3 regions of the Ruegeria sp. YTSA075 genome follow, and region 3 is predicted to be linked to each of the others. Evidence: riboswitches for the same ligand, from Rfam matches in the RefSeq annotation. Region 3 holds a riboswitch; each other region holds the start of a gene.
The links. Region 3 has a riboswitch for cobalamin ahead of nrdH (glutaredoxin-like protein NrdH). Riboswitches for the same ligand answer to the same signal wherever they lie in the genome.

Region 1 (5,487 bases), 300 kb from region 3:
AGTTGGTGATGGCGGAGAACAGGAAAGACACGGCAAGCCCCGCCAGGATCAGCTTTTCCGGTGCACTTGTGCGCAAACCCTGGACCAGGGCCAGCACGATGCCTGATGCGATCAGACCGCCACAGAAAGCCGCCAGCGGTAAGGTCCAGAAGCCCAGTACATCGCCCGTGACCGTGATAACCAGCACAGCGCCCGCAGCCGCGCCCGACGAGAGGCCGAACAGAAATGGATCGGCCAGATCGTTGCGCGTGGTGGTTTGCAGAACCACGCCCACAACACCAAGCCCGGCACCGATGACAGTGGCGAACAGCGCACGGGGCAGGCGCAGATCAAACACGATCCGATGCAGCGGCGACATCTCGCCTTCGGACAGGCCAGTTCCCAAACCGATGGCAGCAATGACATCGGCCACGGGGATCGGGGTGGTGCCATAAACCGTCGACAGCAGCAAAAGGGCGGTCAGAACGACCGCCCCCAGCACAACTATCCGGCCTGTCTGGACCATATCAGTTGGTCGCCGTCGGGTGCATCGCATCCGCCATTTTCTGGATCGCGTCGATATTTGCCGGTCCCGGTGTCAACTCTTCGTAACGCAGACCGATCCAGCGTTCATTTTTGACTGCATCTGTTTGGGACATCACTGGGTGCTCTTGCAGGAACGTGAACGTATCCTCTGCCCCGTTGCCGGTCTGATAGTCAAGCAGCACCAGGAATTCCGGGTTCGACGCGGCAACCGCCTCCCACGAGGTACGGCCCCAGCTGGTCTCCATGTCATGGGTGACGTTTTCGCCGCCAGCCGCTGCGATCATCGCATCGGGGATGGCGAATTTGCCAGCGGTGAAGGGCGCATCCGCTGGACCGTCCAGCAGGAAGACACGGGGTTTGGCCAGATCGGCGGTTTTGGCTTCGATGGCAGCCAGCTGTTCTTTCCAGCCTGCAACCAGTACCTCGGCCTTCTCCTCGACATGCATGACCTGACCCAGACGCAGCACATCGTTGAACAGCAGGTCCATGCTGGCCTCAGGGCGGTCTTTGTCCAGATGCACGCAGCTTTCGGTCAGGATCATGGTCTTGATGCCGAACGGGGCCAGGGTGTCCGGCGTCACGTCGCCGCCGGGCTTCATGCCGTAGTACCAGCCCGCGAAGAACAGGTCGGGTTCGGCCGCGACCAGGTTTTCGACGGTTGGGTATTTTGGTGCGAGCTCGGGGATGTCGCCGCGCAGCTTGTCGAAATCTGGGCTGGTCTTGTACCAGCCGGTGATTCCGGTCAAACCAACGATCCGGTCTTGTAGGCCAAGCGCAAAGGCCATGTCGGTCATGTTCATATCATGCACCACCAGCCGTTCGGGCATGGTTTCGAACACCAGCGGTTCGCCGCAATTGTCCACGGTTACCTCATGGGCTGCCGCGCTGCTGGCCAAGCCGGTGATCATCAAAGCTGACCAAAGTTTTTGTTTCATCAATCTCTCCTGTTAAGATGAAAGCGTTCGTTTTCGGATATCCAGCGCCGGGATCATGCGCCCTTCGTGCTGGAAGCACAGGTAGTCAACACCAAAAGTGTCGCGCACATGATCCGGCGTTAGTATCTGGTCGACTGGCCCAAAGCCCGTCATGCGTGTGGATTTCATCAGCGCGACATGGCTGGCGAATTCCGGGATCATGACAAGGTCGTGTACGATCATCACCACCGTCACGCCCAGTTCGGCAACCAGCGACAGCATGTGCCCCTTGGCATCGGGGTCCAGATGATTGGTGGGCTCGTCCAGAAACAACAGCGAGGGGTTCTGAGCCAATGCACGCGCGATATGGGCGCGTTGGCGTTCGCCGCCCGAGAGCCGCTGCATCGGCTTATCCGCCAGATGGGTCAGCTCGGTTGTGCGCAGAACGCACGCAAGATCCATCTTGTGGTCTTTCGCCGAGCGGTCGCTTTGAATGGGAATCTGACCCAGCGCAACGTAGTCGCGCAGCTTTAGGCGGCCATCGGGCAGTTCCTGCTGACCAACAACCGCAATGGTCCGGGCGCGTTCTTGCGCAGACAGGCTGCGCAGGCTTTGACCGTTGATCCGCACGTCCCCCAGCGCCAGACGCTCGACCCCGCAGATCAGGTTCAGCAGCGTTGTTTTGCCGGCACCGTTCGGACCGGCAATGGCAAGTATGGCCCCTTCTTCCAAAGAGAATGAGACGTCTTGTAGCAACACATCGCCATTCAGGGCGTAGTATTCCAGATTCTCCGCGACCAGAAAGCTCATGCCTTACCCGCCTTTGGAAGACGGGGCAGACGTGCCAGAGTTTTGAACAGCAAGGCGGGGGGGCGATCCGTTGCGCTGGTCCAGCCGCTCTCGCTGTCGCGGTACTGATGGGCGAAGGTGGCGATCGCATCCAGATCGGCAGTGCTTTGAATATCGCCAAACAGGTATTGGGCTTTGCCTTCGGCTTGCAGACCTATGGCCATGGGACGTTCGCATCCTGCCATACATGGGATCAGTCGCGTAGCGAACCCGTCGGGCAGCGACGCGTCCAGCAGACTTTGGGCGGCGCTGGCTTCGATCTCACCCTGGCAGGTCGAGCAGATCAGCACAAAGTGGTCAGGTGTTTTGTCCACGGCTATCCTCAACGCGCAAAATGCCCGCATAGAAAGTACCGGTCCTGTAAGGGCGCAAATCTGCCATCAATCCTCCTTCCAGGACGCCCCGTCCCGGGTTGGTTTCACAGGTGATGGCAGGTCTCCTGACTTGCGGGTCGTTGCTTGGCCAACCTTCCCGGCCTTTTCGGGCCAGTGGTGATTTGGCGTTGCTCACCGCTTACAGTTGCGGGGGCAGTCACGGATTTGGCCTGACCCGGGTGTCCCGGGGCCGCACCGTATTCCCATTTTCATCCCGCAATCAAAGTAGCGGGAACCATCACAGGCCAGCTATTCTGGAGAAGGCAAGCTTGTCAAGCAATCGCTGAGAGGCTCGTGTCAGATACGGGGTGGATCAGTAATCCGCAACCAGCAGGAATTCGGCCTCGGTATCTTCTTCGATCGTGGCAAAGCGCGGGATGGGTTGTTCGAAGACGTTATCGGTGCGGTCGTCGTTTACGGTTGAGACCTCGCCGATTAGGCAATCCCCGCGCTCGGCCCAGAAGGCGTGCCAGATACCGGGCATCAATGTTACGCTTTCGCCGGGTTTCAGGCGCAGCAACTCACCAGGAGTGATGGTGATGTCGCATCCATCACTGGGAACCACAACTGGTGTGTCGCGGTCGACGCTGCCGTCGGGGTCCGAGGCATAGATCTCCATCACCAGATCGCCGCCGCCCCGGTTGATGATATCTTCGGCTTTGACGATGTGGCGATGCATTGGCGACAGCTGCTTGTCGCGCGAGATCAGTAGTTTCTCGGCATAGAGCATCCCGCGGCCCTGGCTCAGATCATTCTCATCCCCATTGCGCAGGGTGAACAGGAACAGGCCAAGCTCATCAAATTTGCCTTGCCCGTAATCGGTGATGTCCCATCCCAGCCCCCGGGCGCGGATCGTGTCGGCCTTGGCGCTGCGCATCTGATCCGGGGACCAGTCGGCAAATGGGGGCAGGATGAACCCGAAAGACTGGATAAAGGCCTGTGCTTCGGTCTTGATGCGGTTGATGTCGGAACGTTTCATGTGACTTCCCTTTTGGGGACTAAAGCTCATGCGCCCAGGGTGGGTTGGCCCCGGCACGCGACACGGTGACTGCTGCAACATCTGCACCCAACGCTAGAGCGGCGCGCAGGCACTCTGTTGTCAGATCGCGTAGCGCGGGTTCGGTCAGATGCCCAGAACGGTGAAGTTCGGCCAGTACACCAGCGTTGAACGTATCACCCGCCCCCACCGTATCGACAACCTGAACCGCTTTAACCGGTATCGTGGTTTCCGAGCCATCGCGTAGATAGCCCGAGGCTCCTTGGCTCCCACGTGTAACAATCACAACCGAGGGCCCGGCTTGCAGCAACAAAGGCACCTTTTCGGCATGGGTTTCGGGCCCCGGAATGATCCAGTCCAGATCCTCATCCGAGACTTTGAGGATATCAGTCTGCGCAATCATGGCATTCAAACGGGTGCGGTATCTGGTCTGATCCTGAATAAATCCCGGTCGGATGTTGGGGTCCAGCATTACGGCCCGATCCGCCCCGTGATGGCTCAGCAGGGCAGCATAAGCATCGGCGCAGGGTTCGCAGGCAAGACTGATACCGCCTAGATACAGGGTCGAGATCGCAGGCAATTGGTCGGGCATATCCTCAGGCCGAAGCATGCGCCCGGCAGTATTTTCGTCAACAAAGTTGTACGACGCGTGTCCATCGACCAGTTTCACAAACGCCAACGTGGTGGGGCGGTCGCTGGTGATCACATGGGATGTATCCACATGGCTCGCTTTCAGCGTTTCTGCCAATTGTTCACCAAACATATCGGACGACAAGCCGGTCAGCATGCCAACAGGCGCGCCCAATCTCCCCAACGCGATCGCCGTGTTGAAAATTGCACCTCCAGAATGGGGTACATACCCTTGGGCACCCGAGACTGTAGGCTCGGTGATCATATCGATCAGCGCTTCTCCGCAGCACAGGATCATCCCGCGTTCCTTCATTGAGAATTGTCAGGCGGTTCTACCGCATGAGGGCATTTTTGCAGAAGTTGTTAGCGCCAACAATGCCAAATTCGACCTGTTCGGAGACATAGAGATCCATTCCGCGCCGCAGCTCGCTGAACCGGCCACCATTGTTGAAGGCATCCAGAAAACTGTCTCCGAACAGCCAACGGTTTTTTTCCGCCACGCCGCCGACCAAAAAGACGCCGCCAATCGGCATCAATGTGACGGCCATATCCCCTAGTAGAGCGCCCAGATGCGTTGTGAACAGCGCTGCGGTTTGGACTGCGTGCGGATCAGTACCGGATCGTGCATCCTGCAGGATGTCCCGTGCCGGGCGCGCGGAGATATTGGTTTGACCCGCCGCCATCGCCACTGCTCGGTACAAGATTGGCAGTCCGGTGCCGCTGAGAAACATCTCGGCCTCCAAGCTCAGGCTGTCGCCAAAGAAGCATTCGGGTGCGATACGCCGGGCCGCATCAAAGATATCAACCTCATCCCGGTGGCGCGGCGCAAGGCCGACATGGCCTCCTTCGCCCGAGACGGTGTGATAATGTCCTTCGGAATACAGCAATGCGCCAACACCCAACCCGGTTCCGGGTCCGACCACCAGTCGGGTACCAGGCGGAGGGGTATTCGCGCCTTGTAGAACGGCGACGTCCTTGTCCGTGACCTCCGCCACTGACCAGGCAGCGGCGGTGAAATCGTTGATCACATAGGTGTGCCGGGCGCCGGTGGCCTTAACCAGTTCGGCCTCGGACAAATCCAGATTTGCGTTCGTCAGCTGGATAACGCCATCCTGAACGGGGCCCGCACCTGCGGCAACAACTGCCTGAGGGTCGGTTCCGACGTCATCACGTAGACTGTGAAACGCTTCCAGCAGGT
Region 2 (5,487 bases), on a different contig from region 3:
ATGCACCTTTGCCCGAGAAAGATGTCGCGTTGATGATAGCGGACGGGGCCAAGGCAACCACTTGTTCACGCAGCCAGTCGGCGGCAGCCGGAGCCTTGAGCGAAGGGGCGAACAGGCCCACCGCCTCAAAGCCTCGCGCGCGGATGCTGCGGATCAGGGCCGCGACAGGGGCGGTGTCGGCTGAGGTCAGATAGGCGCGATAGAACGTCACGAGGATGCGTTTGGCATCGCCTTCGAACGCGGTATCCACCGGGATTACGCCACGATCCGGGCACCATGCACCGCATTCGGGAATTGTCTTTGCACCCATCACCGGCCCGGCATAAAGCCCCGCCGCCAATGCCATCTGTGCCAGCGCAGCCTGCGCCGCGACCTCACCGCCTGTATCGCAAAGATGCGCCAAGCGGCGCAGGGTTGAGACGGGCAGGGTGGAATAGTCATCCAACCGTGTGTCTTCGCGCCCGTCTGCGGGCAAAACGGCCACTGCGATTCCCTTGGTCTGTGCCAACGCCAGAACCTGCTGCACCCCATAGGACCAATAGGGTACCCCGCCGATCAGGCGGATCAGGATGCCCTTTGCACCTTCAAGCGTCTGTTCGACATAGGTATCGACAGACAGCGGATGCTTTAGCGCAGTCAGGTTTGCCAGCCGCAGGGTCGGCATCCGACCCTCGGGCCCACCACCGCGATGCCAGCCTGCCGCGAAAGCGCCAAGGTCGCTATCGGAAAACGACAACACCACCAGATCGGCCTGGCTTTGGCCCAGATCGAATGGGGTCTCGGATTCCTCTAACCCGTGGCTTTCGCGGAAGACAACGTGCATGTGGCTTACTCGGCAGCCTCGGTCACGCCCACAAGAACATCGCGGATCGCGGCCTCTTTGATGTCATCATGCTCGGCAATAACCACCATGCGCGAGCGGCGGTCTTCGCCGGGTTCCCACGGACGGTCATATTGATGGCGAACACGCGCGCCGACGGCTTGCACCAGCAGGCGCATGGGTTTGCCCAGAACAGCGGCATAGCCTTTGACGCGCAGGATGTTCAACTCTGTCGCCAGACGTTCGATCTTGGTGACCAGATCAAGTGGATCAGACTGTTCGGGCAACTCGACAATGATGCTTTCGAAATCGTCATGTTCGTGGTCATGATGGCCGTCGTGATGCGAGGGTCGCGCATCCATGTCATCCTCGGCAGCGGCCTCCAGGCCCAGCACAACGCGCACATCCACGACACCTTCGGCGACTTCGACCACAGGCAGCGGGCGCGGCGCTTCGGCGGCGATGATTGCTTTGGCCTTTGCCACGCCTTCGGGACCGGCCAGATCCGGTTTGGTCAGCAGGATTATATCGGCGCAGGATATCTGATCCTCGAATACTTCTGACAGCGGGGTTTCATGGTCAATCGAGTCATCCGCCAAGCGCTGGGCATCCACGGCCTCGACATTCGGCGCAAAGCGACCAGCGGCGACAGCCTCGGCATCCGCTAGAGCGATTACGCCATCCACCGTGATTTTAGACCGGATATCTGGCCAATCAAACGCTTTCAGCAGTGGTTTGGGCAGGGCCAGACCGCTGGTTTCGATCAGAATATGTTCAGGGCGCGGCTCTAGCGCCATCAGCGCCTCGATGGTCGGGATAAAATCGTCAGCCACGGTGCAGCAGATGCAGCCGTTCGCCAGCTCCATGATGTTCTCTGCCGGGCAATCCGGGATGGCGCAGGATTTCAGGATATCGCCATCGACACCGACATCACCGAATTCATTGACCACAACGGCCAGGCGTTTGCCCTGCGGGTTCTGCATCAGATGCTTGACCAGCGTGGTTTTGCCCGAGCCCAGAAAGCCGGTGATGACAGTGACGGGAAGTTTTTCGAGAGTAGACATGGGTCAAGCTCCAATCGGGGGAATACGGGCCGCACAGTTTTTGCGGAAATGTTCAGGACGTTCGCGCCATTTGACCAAACCATCGTCAGTGGCCAAATACTTGGTCACACCTTCAATGATCGTTTCGACATGGTCGGTTTCGTTGAGGTTTTCGTAGACAAAAGTCCAACGCGCGGGTCCCCCACGCAGCACGATGGAACAGCCCTGATCGCAATTTGACAGGCATTCCACAGGCTTTAGGTCGATCCCGTCTGGCACGCCGGCCTGTTCCAGCGCCTTGTGCAGCAAGGCACCAGGGCGCTGGGTGTCGTCTTCGATCGCCAGGCCACGGCGGCATGTCGTGCAGACCAGCAGTTCAACTGGTGCGGCTTTATTCATCTCTCTCATCCCCCTTAGTCAAATCTGGGGGACGGGGTTTCATGTGGGCCGATCCAAGCCCCACACCGGAACACCCCGTCCGGTTTCATCTTCGGGCGCTGGCAGGTCTCCCGGCTTGCGGATGTCAGGGTGTATACCCTGTCGGATGTCCCGCCTTCCCAGCCTTTGGCCAGTGGCTTTGGGCACCCTCTCCGGTCACGGTCGCGGGGGCGGCTGCGTTTGGCGGTAAACCCGTTGACGCATTCCCTTTTCATCCTCTTACGAGGACACCAACGGATCGGACATGCGGCACTGATACGGTGCTTGTCAAGCGTGTCGCCGACAACCGCAACGCCGGGTGCAGAAAAACGACCTGTGGCGGTCGTTGGGCGGCATGTCAGGGCTTAGCCTGCGGCTTTCGAAAGGTTTGACAGCGATCACTTCACTGAACCAAATGTTTGACGAATAACTAGACTGCCATTCATAACAGCAGACACGGGCCATTGGCGGGTGCGTTTTGCTCTGGTATCTGGAAGCTTTGTGAGAGTGGTGGGCGACCCTGGAATCGAACCAGGCGTGCGTCTCCGCGAGGGAGTTACAGTCCCCTGCCACACCTTGCGGCCTGTCGCCCACTGTCAGGCGTTGCACCTGACGTGGAGGCGTGATTACTAGCGCACCAAAGGAGCGTCAACAGGAAAATACGGCTTTGACGCAGGAAAGCGAATTCACGGCCCGGAGGCCCTCAGAATGAAAAAACCCAAGTGGGTTGTCGAAAAGGAACAGGCGCGAAAAGCGGCGGCCGCCGAGACGGTTTGGCTGTTTGGTTTGCACGCCGTGCGCGACGCCTTGATGAACCCCAAACGCCAAAAACTGCGCCTGATTGTAACGCGAAATGCGCAGGACAAACTGGTTGAAGCCATTGAATTTGCGGGGATTGAGGCCGAGATGGTTGACCCGCGCAAATTCAATGCCCCAATTGACGCGGGTTCTGTGCATCAGGGCGCGGCACTTGAAGTTAAGCCCCTGGAGTGGGGCGGTTTGGCCGAGAACTGCATCGGACGGGAACACCCCCGCGTGATCCTGCTGGACCGTGTAACGGACCCGCATAACGTAGGTGCGATTCTGCGGTCAGCCGAAGTGCTGGGTGCAAGCGCGGTGATCGGAACCCGGCATCATTCTGCCCCTGAAACCGGGGCACTGGCAAAAACCGCCAGCGGCGCATTGGAACGCCAGCCTTATCTGAGGGTGCGCAATCTGGCCGATGCCATAACCGAGCTTCAGTCGATGGGGTTTCTGGTGCTCGGTCTGGATGGCGAAGCGGATGAAACTATTGAAATTGCCCTTGGGGATCAAAGGGATCGACCTGTGGCACTGGTATTGGGTGCTGAAGGGCCAGGATTGCGGCAAAAAACCAAGGAAACCGTCGACCAATTGGTGAAAATTGACGCATCGGGGGGATTTGGATCACTGAACGTCTCAAATGCTGCTGCAATCGCCCTATATGCCTCTCGGCACCATTAGCGAGGAGAGTACTATTTCCGGACCGTCCAAAATCGCCACCTGCTGCTACTGCGGTACACGGGCTGCCCTGGTTCTGACAGGACAGAACCGGCATGAGCTGAGTTGTTCCAACTGCGGCGCACCGCTGCACGATCTTAAGAAACTGCCGAAGCACAAGGTTCAGAAATCAAGGCCTGACCAGGTCGCGATAAGTCATGCGGCGTCTCCGAAATCGCGAAAAAAGAAGAAGAAAAAGAGCACGCTTTATCGTGTTCTGGATGAGGCCTGGGATGTCATAGAAGACATCTTTGACTAAGGGCTGCTCCGCACTCGCAAGGATGTTCACATCCACGTCAACTGGGGTTTCACAGCCGCCCAAAAGTTGCATCTTAGTCGCTCGATTCTTTGTCACGGGACCCAGATGCAAAACCGCCGTTTCCTATTCGGTATACTGACAGCCATCGCCCTTGCGCCCGTCGCTTGGGCGCAGGACAAGCCTGTCTATTATGCGACCGAAGGGGCCGCGATGGCGGGGTATGATCCGGTGTCCTATTTCGACAGTGCTGCACCGGTTCGGGGTGAGCCGAGCATTGCTGTCATGTGGAAAGGGGCCCAGTGGCATTTTGCGTCACAGGAAAATCGCGAGCGGTTTGAAAGTAACCCGCGCGCCTTTGCACCTCAGTTCGGGGGCTATTGTTCCTATGCGATGGCAAATGGGGTTCTAAAAAGCACTGACCCCATGGCATGGCAGGTCGTGGATGGGCGTTTGTATCTCACTCATTCCCCAGCAGTTGAACGGATGTGGGAACAGGACAGAGCGGCGAATATTCATCTGGCCGAGGAAAATTGGCCCGTCATTCTGTACGAAGACTAGCCGATTGTCCGTATTTTGTGAAAAGTCATCACAAAAATGAGCGCATGGTCTTTTTTTTTACCAGATCATGCCTAAATGTCACAGTGACCGCGGAACGGAACTGCCGCGGGTCATTTCACTGTCCCTCGTTCCAACAACTGGCGCCCAAGGCTTCTTGGGCGCTTTTTTCTTTTTTGCGGCTATGATTAGGATGCAACCATGGCAAACTACTCTGACGCGCATCTGAAAACCATCCTGCAACGCACCAAAACCATCGCGGTAGTTGGGGTGTCGATGAACCCGGTGCGGCCCAGCTATTATGTGGCGCGGTATCTTTCCTTGAAGGGATATACCGTGATCCCCGTCAACCCGGGCCATGCTGGCAAGGACTTGTTCGGTCAAACGGTGCGTAGCGCCCTGTCCGAGATTTCTGAACCTGTCGATATGGTTGATATCTTCCGACGTTCCGAGGCTGTTCCGCTCATCGTCGACGAAGCGCTGGAGGTATTCCCCAAGCTTCGGACCATCTGGATGCAGATCGGGGTAGAGCATCCTCAGGCCGCTGAAACGGCGCAGGCCCGTGGTGTGGATGTGGTGATGAATCGATGCCCGAAGATCGAATATCAGCGCCTGTTTGGCGAGTTGCGCATGGGTGGGTTCAGCACCGGTATCATCTCATCCAAGCTGTAAGCCTAGTTTGCAACATAGGGTTTCAGCCGTGCCACCTGCGCCTGACGCCGTTTTTCCAGAACAACATCGCGCGGAACCCAGTCATATCGGCTGTCGTCTGACAGCGGTGACCAGAACAAAACCCCGCCATAGCGCCACGGGTCCAGCACAACACCTTCGTACATCGAGCCTCCGGCGCGGCTGATGATCGCCGTGCTGTGGTC
Region 3 (5,487 bases):
GCGCCGATGACCTGCGCAGTAGCATCGCCTTCTGCCAGCTCGGCCTCGGTCGCCGCAATGCGGGCGGCGAACCGGCGGGCGGTCTCGCCCCCGTCGCGCATGACCTTGCGTCCCAGAAGGTCGTTGGCCTGAATGGCGGTGGTACCTTCGTAGATCGGTAGAATACGGGCATCGCGGTAATGCTGTGCGGCGCCGGTTTCTTCGATGAAGCCCATGCCGCCGTGGATCTGAACCCCCTGCGAGGCAACCTCGACCGCGCGTTCCGAGCAGAAGCCCTTGACCAGCGGAACCATGAACTCGGCCAGAGCGGCGATCTCCGGGTCTTCCTGATGGTGTGCGATGTCCAGCAACCCGGCTGTGGCCGCCGCCATCGCGCGACCACCCTCTGTCAGGCTGCGCATCCGCATCAACATGCGGCGCACGTCGGGGTGTTCGATGATCGCCACCGCCTCCTTGACCTGACCATTCACGGGGCGGCTCTGGACCCGGTCCCGCGCATAAGTCAAGGCGCGCTGATAGGCGCGTTCTGATGTCGCGACGCCCTGAACACCGACGGAAAAGCGCGCGGCGTTCATCATGATGAACATGTATTCCAGCCCGCGGTTTTCCTCACCGATCATGAACCCGATGGCGTCCTTGTATTCCAGCACAGCAGTCGGACTGGCGCGCACGCCCAGCTTGTGTTCGATGCTGACACAGTTCACCGAGTTCTCGGCCCCGACCGAGCCATCCGCAGCCACCATCTTCTGAGGGACAATGAATAGGCTGAGACCCTTCGGTCCCGCAGGTGCATCAGGCGTGCGCGCCAGAACCAGATGTATGATGTTCTCTGTCAGGTCATGCGCACCATAGGTGATGAAAATCTTGGTGCCAGAAACGCCATAGCTGCCATCCTCGCGCTGCACCGCCTTGGTCGAGACGCGACCCAGATCGCTGCCCGCCTGCGGTTCGGTCAGGTTCATCGTGCCCGACCAACGCCCGGCAATTAGCGGCTCCAAGTAGGTGGCTTTCTGCTCATCCGATCCAGTCAGCAGTAATGCCTCGATCGCGCCATCGGTGAGCAGTGGGCATAGGCCAAAGCTCATATCGGCAGCATTCAACATCTCAACCGCCGCTGCGCCAACGGTTTTCGGAAGACCCATTCCGCCGTACTCCACTGGATGGGTCAGGGCCTGCCAACCCATTTCGACGAATTGTGCATAGGCTTGCGCGTCCCCTTCAGGCATCGTCACCCGCCCATTGTCGAACCGGGCACCCAGCGTATCGCCGATATGGGACAAGGGTGCGATTTGTTCACTGCAGAACCGGGCGTAACCCTCCAAAGCCGCGCCAATATCCGCCAGATCATAATCCGCATACACCGCCATCGAGGATACCTGGTCCCAATGAGACAGGTGTTCAATACAGAACATCAAATCCTGCACGGGCGGTTGATAGGACATGCCTGTTTCCTTTCGACGACTATGGTTTCACGTCATGTATCTACGCGAAGACTTGCAGATAAGCTCATATCTTGACAAGATTGTATCCGATTACGCCAATTCGAAGCCGTTATGACCCGTCCTGACCCCATCTCTCTGACCACCGTATCAGCGGGTTTTATCCAGGATTGGCTGGACGCTCTTAGTTCGTGTTGCACACCGTCGGTAATGCGTTCACTTCTTGCGCGCTCGGGGCTGCAACCTGGCTCGATGGCATCGACCCAGCGCGTTACCCTGAATGAAATCGCACAGCTCTATCAGCTGGCCGCGCCCGAGACCGGCGACGAAATGATGGGGCTGTGGAGCCGCCCAATCCGGCCTCGCGCCCTGCAACATCTGGTGACCGTGCAACGCGAAGCAAGCAGCCTGACCTCGGCCCTGTATCGGTACTCGACATTCTGGAACCTGTTGCTGGATGATTTCCGGCTGGATTTGCACTCAGAGTCTGATCAGGTGGAGCTAAAGCTGTTCCCTTATCTGAATCACACTCGCGCGCACCGCTTTGGTCATATGTTGATCCTGAAATTGGCGCATGGGCTTTTGTCCTGGCTCAGCGGGGCAGAGACGCCGGTCAGAACTGTGCACTTTGCCTTTCCCCGCCCCGATTTCGCAGCCGACTATGCCGTGGTGTTCCCCTGCCCCGTTGAATTTGACGCGCCGCAGACAAGCATTCTGTTCGACCCGAATGAGTTTACGCGCCCGATTGCACGCAGTTCTTCCGAAGCCTCTGTATTCCTTCAACGCGCACCCCTTGATTGGATTTTCACCAGCTCACGTGCGCATACCAGCAGCCTGCGGGTTCGCGCCTTTCTATACGGCGCGTCCTGGCAATCCTGTCAGTTGCCGGATGCTGCTCAGGCCCTGAAAATGACACCACGTACGCTGAACCGGCGGTTGAACGAAGAAGGCACATCCTTTCAGGATATCAAGGACGCGCTACGCCGTGACATCGCCATAGGTGCCCTGCAACAGGGACAGGATAGTATCGAGCAGATCGCCTATGACACCGGCTTTTCAGCCCCAGCAAATTTTCACCGGGCCTTTCGGAAATGGACAAGCCGGACGCCCGGGTCGTACAAAAATAATCTCATCCCATAGCGACGCTATATATTGACATCAACCGCCTGACAGACCCAATATAGTGTTGCTTCGGTTCTTTCGATTCATATCGGAAGCTAAGAGGGAAACCGGTGGAAAACCGGCGCTGCCCCCGCAACTGTAAACGGAGAGTTCGGCTGAACACGCCACTGAAAGCGTGCTTTTGGGAAGGCCAGTCCGAACGTCGATCCGCAAGCCAGGAGACCTGCCGGGCGAGACTGATAACCACGAACGGAGGGTTCGGGGGCGTGATTGGGGCCTGTTTAGCCCTTGCGTCCTCGACTTTGAACTAAAAAGGACAGAGGACGACATGAGCATTACCGTATATTCTAAACCCGCTTGCGTACAATGCACCGCCACCACACGTGCACTGGATGCCAAAGGTATTTCCTATGACGTCGTTGACCTGACCGAAGATGACAGCGCCATGACCCATGTGACCGAGCTGGGCTATCGTCAGGCCCCCGTAGTTGTGGCAGGCAGTGATCACTGGTCGGGTTTCCGCCCCGACATGATCGCCCAACTGGCCTGACCCATGACTGCGCCGCTCCCGGCGCTGGTTTATTTCTCATCGAAATCCGGAAACACCCACCGCTTTGTTTCGCGGCTGGGCCTGACCTCTTTCCGCATTCCGAACGGAATGGACCCGCTGTCTGACCCTGGACACCCCTATGTGCTGATCAGCCCCACCTATGCCGATGGCGAAGGTCGTGGGGCGGTTCCAAAACAGGTGATCCGGTTCCTGAATGATCCAGGCAGACGCGCCGGGATCGTCGGAGTGATCGGCACAGGCAACCGCAATTTCGGTGCGACCTACGCTTTGGCTGGTCGCATCATTGCCCAGAAATGCAACGTACCGCTGCTCTATTCGTTTGAGCTGGCCGGAACAGAAACTGATATCGCCCGCGTCCGCGCAGGGCTGGAAAAACTAGGGAGACATCTATGCTCGACAGCAGCGTAAACGAGCAAGACTACCACGCGCTGAACGCGATGCTGAACCTCTATGACGGCGAGGGGAAGATCCGGTTCGATGCCGACCGTATGGCCGCGCGGCAGTATTTCCTGCAGCATGTGAACCAGAACACGGTGTTCTTCCACTCGCTGGATGAAAAGCTGGGGTATCTCGTGTCCGAGGGCTATTACGAAGTGGCCGTTTTGGACCAATATTCCAAGAACTTCATGCGTAAAATCTGGGATGCGGCCTATGCCAAGAAATTCCGGTTCCCAACCTTTCTGGGCGCATTCAAGTACTACACCTCCTACACGCTGAAGACTCGCGATGGGCAGCGCTATCTTGAACGCTATGAGGATCGTGTTGTCATGACCGCGCTGGCGCTGGCGCGCGGGGATGAGGCGCTGGCGATGTCGTTCATGGAAGAGATCCTCGAAGGCCGTTTCCAACCCGCCACGCCCACCTTCCTGAACGCAGGCAAAGCCTCGCGCGGAGAACTGATCTCGTGCTTTCTGCTGCGGCTAGAGGACAACATGGAAAGCATCGGGCGTGGCATCAACTCCGCCCTGCAACTGTCTAAACGCGGCGGAGGTGTAGCACTGTTGCTGACCAACATCCGCGAACATGGCGCGCCGATCAAAGGGATTGAGAACCAGTCCTCGGGCGTGATCCCGGTGATGAAACTTCTGGAAGACAGCTTTTCCTACGCCAACCAGTTGGGCGCGCGGCAGGGGGCGGGTGCGGTGTATCTGAACGCACACCACCCGGACATCATGCGCTTCCTCGATACCAAGCGCGAAAACGCCGATGAGAAAATCCGCATCAAGACGCTGAGCCTTGGCGTAGTGATCCCCGATATCACTTTCGAGTTGGCGAAGAAGAATGCCGATATGTATCTTTTCTCGCCGCATGACGTCGAAAAGGTCTATGGCGTGCCGTTCTCGGAAATCTCGGTGACCGAGAAGTATCACGAGATGGTCGATGACAAGCGCATCCGTAAATCCAAGGTCAACGCGCGCGAATTCTTCCAGACAATTGCCGAGATCCAGTTCGAGTCTGGCTACCCTTATGTAATGTTCGAAGACACGGTGAACCGGATGAACCCCATAGCGGGCCGGATCAACATGTCGAACCTGTGTTCCGAGATTCTGCAGGTGAACGAGGCGTCCGAGTTCAACGATGACCTCAGCTATTCCCATCTGGGCACGGATATCTCGTGCAACCTCGGCTCATTGAACATCGCCAAGACGATGGATGGCGGTGATCTGGGCCGCACCGTCGGGGCTGCGATCCGCGCGCTGACGGCAGTGTCCGAGATGTCGGCGATTGACTCGGTGCCGTCGGTGCGTCGGGGCAATGATGAAAGCCACGCGATTGGTTTGGGTCAGATGAACCTGCACGGGTTCCTTGCCCGCGAACACATCCACTATGGCTCGTCTGAGGGGGTTGAGTTCACATCCGTTTACTTTGCCACCATGGCCTATCACGCGATCCGCACCTCTTGCGATCTGGCGCAGGAGCGCAAGGCATCGTTCAAGGGGTTCGAGAAGTCCGACTACGCCTCAGGCACCTTCTTTGACAAATACACCACCCGCGATTGGCTGCCCGAAAGTGAGCGGGTCAAGGCTCTGTTCGATGGCATGACCCTGCCCACGCGCGAAGACTGGGCAACGTTGAAGACCGATGTGATGAAGCACGGCCTCTATAACCGCAACCTTCAGGCGGTGCCGCCAACCGGGTCGATCAGCTATATCAACAACTCGACCTCTTCGATTCACCCCATCGTCTCGAAGATCGAAATCCGGAAAGAGGGCAAGATCGGCCGCGTCTACTATCCGGCAGCATTCATGGACAATGACAACCTTGAATACTACCGTGATGCCTATGAGATCGGCCCCGAGGCGTTGATCGACACTTATGCGGCGGCGACCGAACATGTCGATCAGGGCCTGTCGC

Region 1: linked by a shared signal. The riboswitch ahead of AC2FGE_RS05580 (DUF1636 family protein) and the one ahead of nrdH (glutaredoxin-like protein NrdH) in region 3 are both predicted to bind cobalamin.
Region 2: linked by a shared signal. The riboswitch ahead of AC2FGE_RS11765 (DUF1636 family protein) and the one ahead of nrdH (glutaredoxin-like protein NrdH) in region 3 are both predicted to bind cobalamin.

The regions. Positions count from the first base shown of each region.
Region 1 is NZ_JBXWNG010000002.1:529,855-535,341, reverse strand. It holds gene AC2FGE_RS05595 (FecCD family ABC transporter permease) at 1-505, opposite strand, end outside; gene AC2FGE_RS05590 (ABC transporter substrate-binding protein) at 507-1,460, opposite strand; gene AC2FGE_RS05585 (ABC transporter ATP-binding protein) at 1,473-2,249, opposite strand; gene AC2FGE_RS05580 (DUF1636 family protein) at 2,246-2,602, opposite strand; cobalamin riboswitch at 2,701-2,917, opposite strand; gene AC2FGE_RS05575 (D-lyxose/D-mannose family sugar isomerase) at 2,976-3,641, opposite strand; gene AC2FGE_RS05570 (carbohydrate kinase family protein) at 3,661-4,587, opposite strand; gene AC2FGE_RS05565 (glucokinase) at 4,622-5,487, opposite strand, start outside.
Region 2 is NZ_JBXWNG010000005.1:155,724-161,210, reverse strand. It holds gene cobN (cobaltochelatase subunit CobN) at 1-823, opposite strand, end outside; gene cobW (cobalamin biosynthesis protein CobW) at 829-1,884, opposite strand; gene AC2FGE_RS11765 (DUF1636 family protein) at 1,888-2,262, opposite strand; cobalamin riboswitch at 2,346-2,551, opposite strand; tRNA gene AC2FGE_RS11760 (tRNA-Tyr) at 2,789-2,872, opposite strand; gene rlmB (23S rRNA (guanosine(2251)-2'-O)-methyltransferase RlmB) at 2,989-3,762, shown strand; gene AC2FGE_RS11750 (hypothetical protein) at 3,743-4,057, shown strand; gene AC2FGE_RS11745 (YHS domain-containing (seleno)protein) at 4,163-4,615, shown strand; gene AC2FGE_RS11740 (CoA-binding protein) at 4,814-5,284, shown strand; gene AC2FGE_RS11735 (hypothetical protein) at 5,287-5,487, opposite strand, start outside.
Region 3 is NZ_JBXWNG010000002.1:225,867-231,353, reverse strand. It holds gene AC2FGE_RS04245 (acyl-CoA dehydrogenase family protein) at 1-1,442, opposite strand, end outside; gene AC2FGE_RS04240 (AraC family transcriptional regulator) at 1,650-2,579, shown strand; cobalamin riboswitch at 2,614-2,806, shown strand; gene nrdH (glutaredoxin-like protein NrdH) at 2,890-3,111, shown strand; gene nrdI (class Ib ribonucleoside-diphosphate reductase assembly flavoprotein NrdI) at 3,115-3,540, shown strand; gene nrdE (class 1b ribonucleoside-diphosphate reductase subunit alpha) at 3,522-5,487, shown strand, end outside.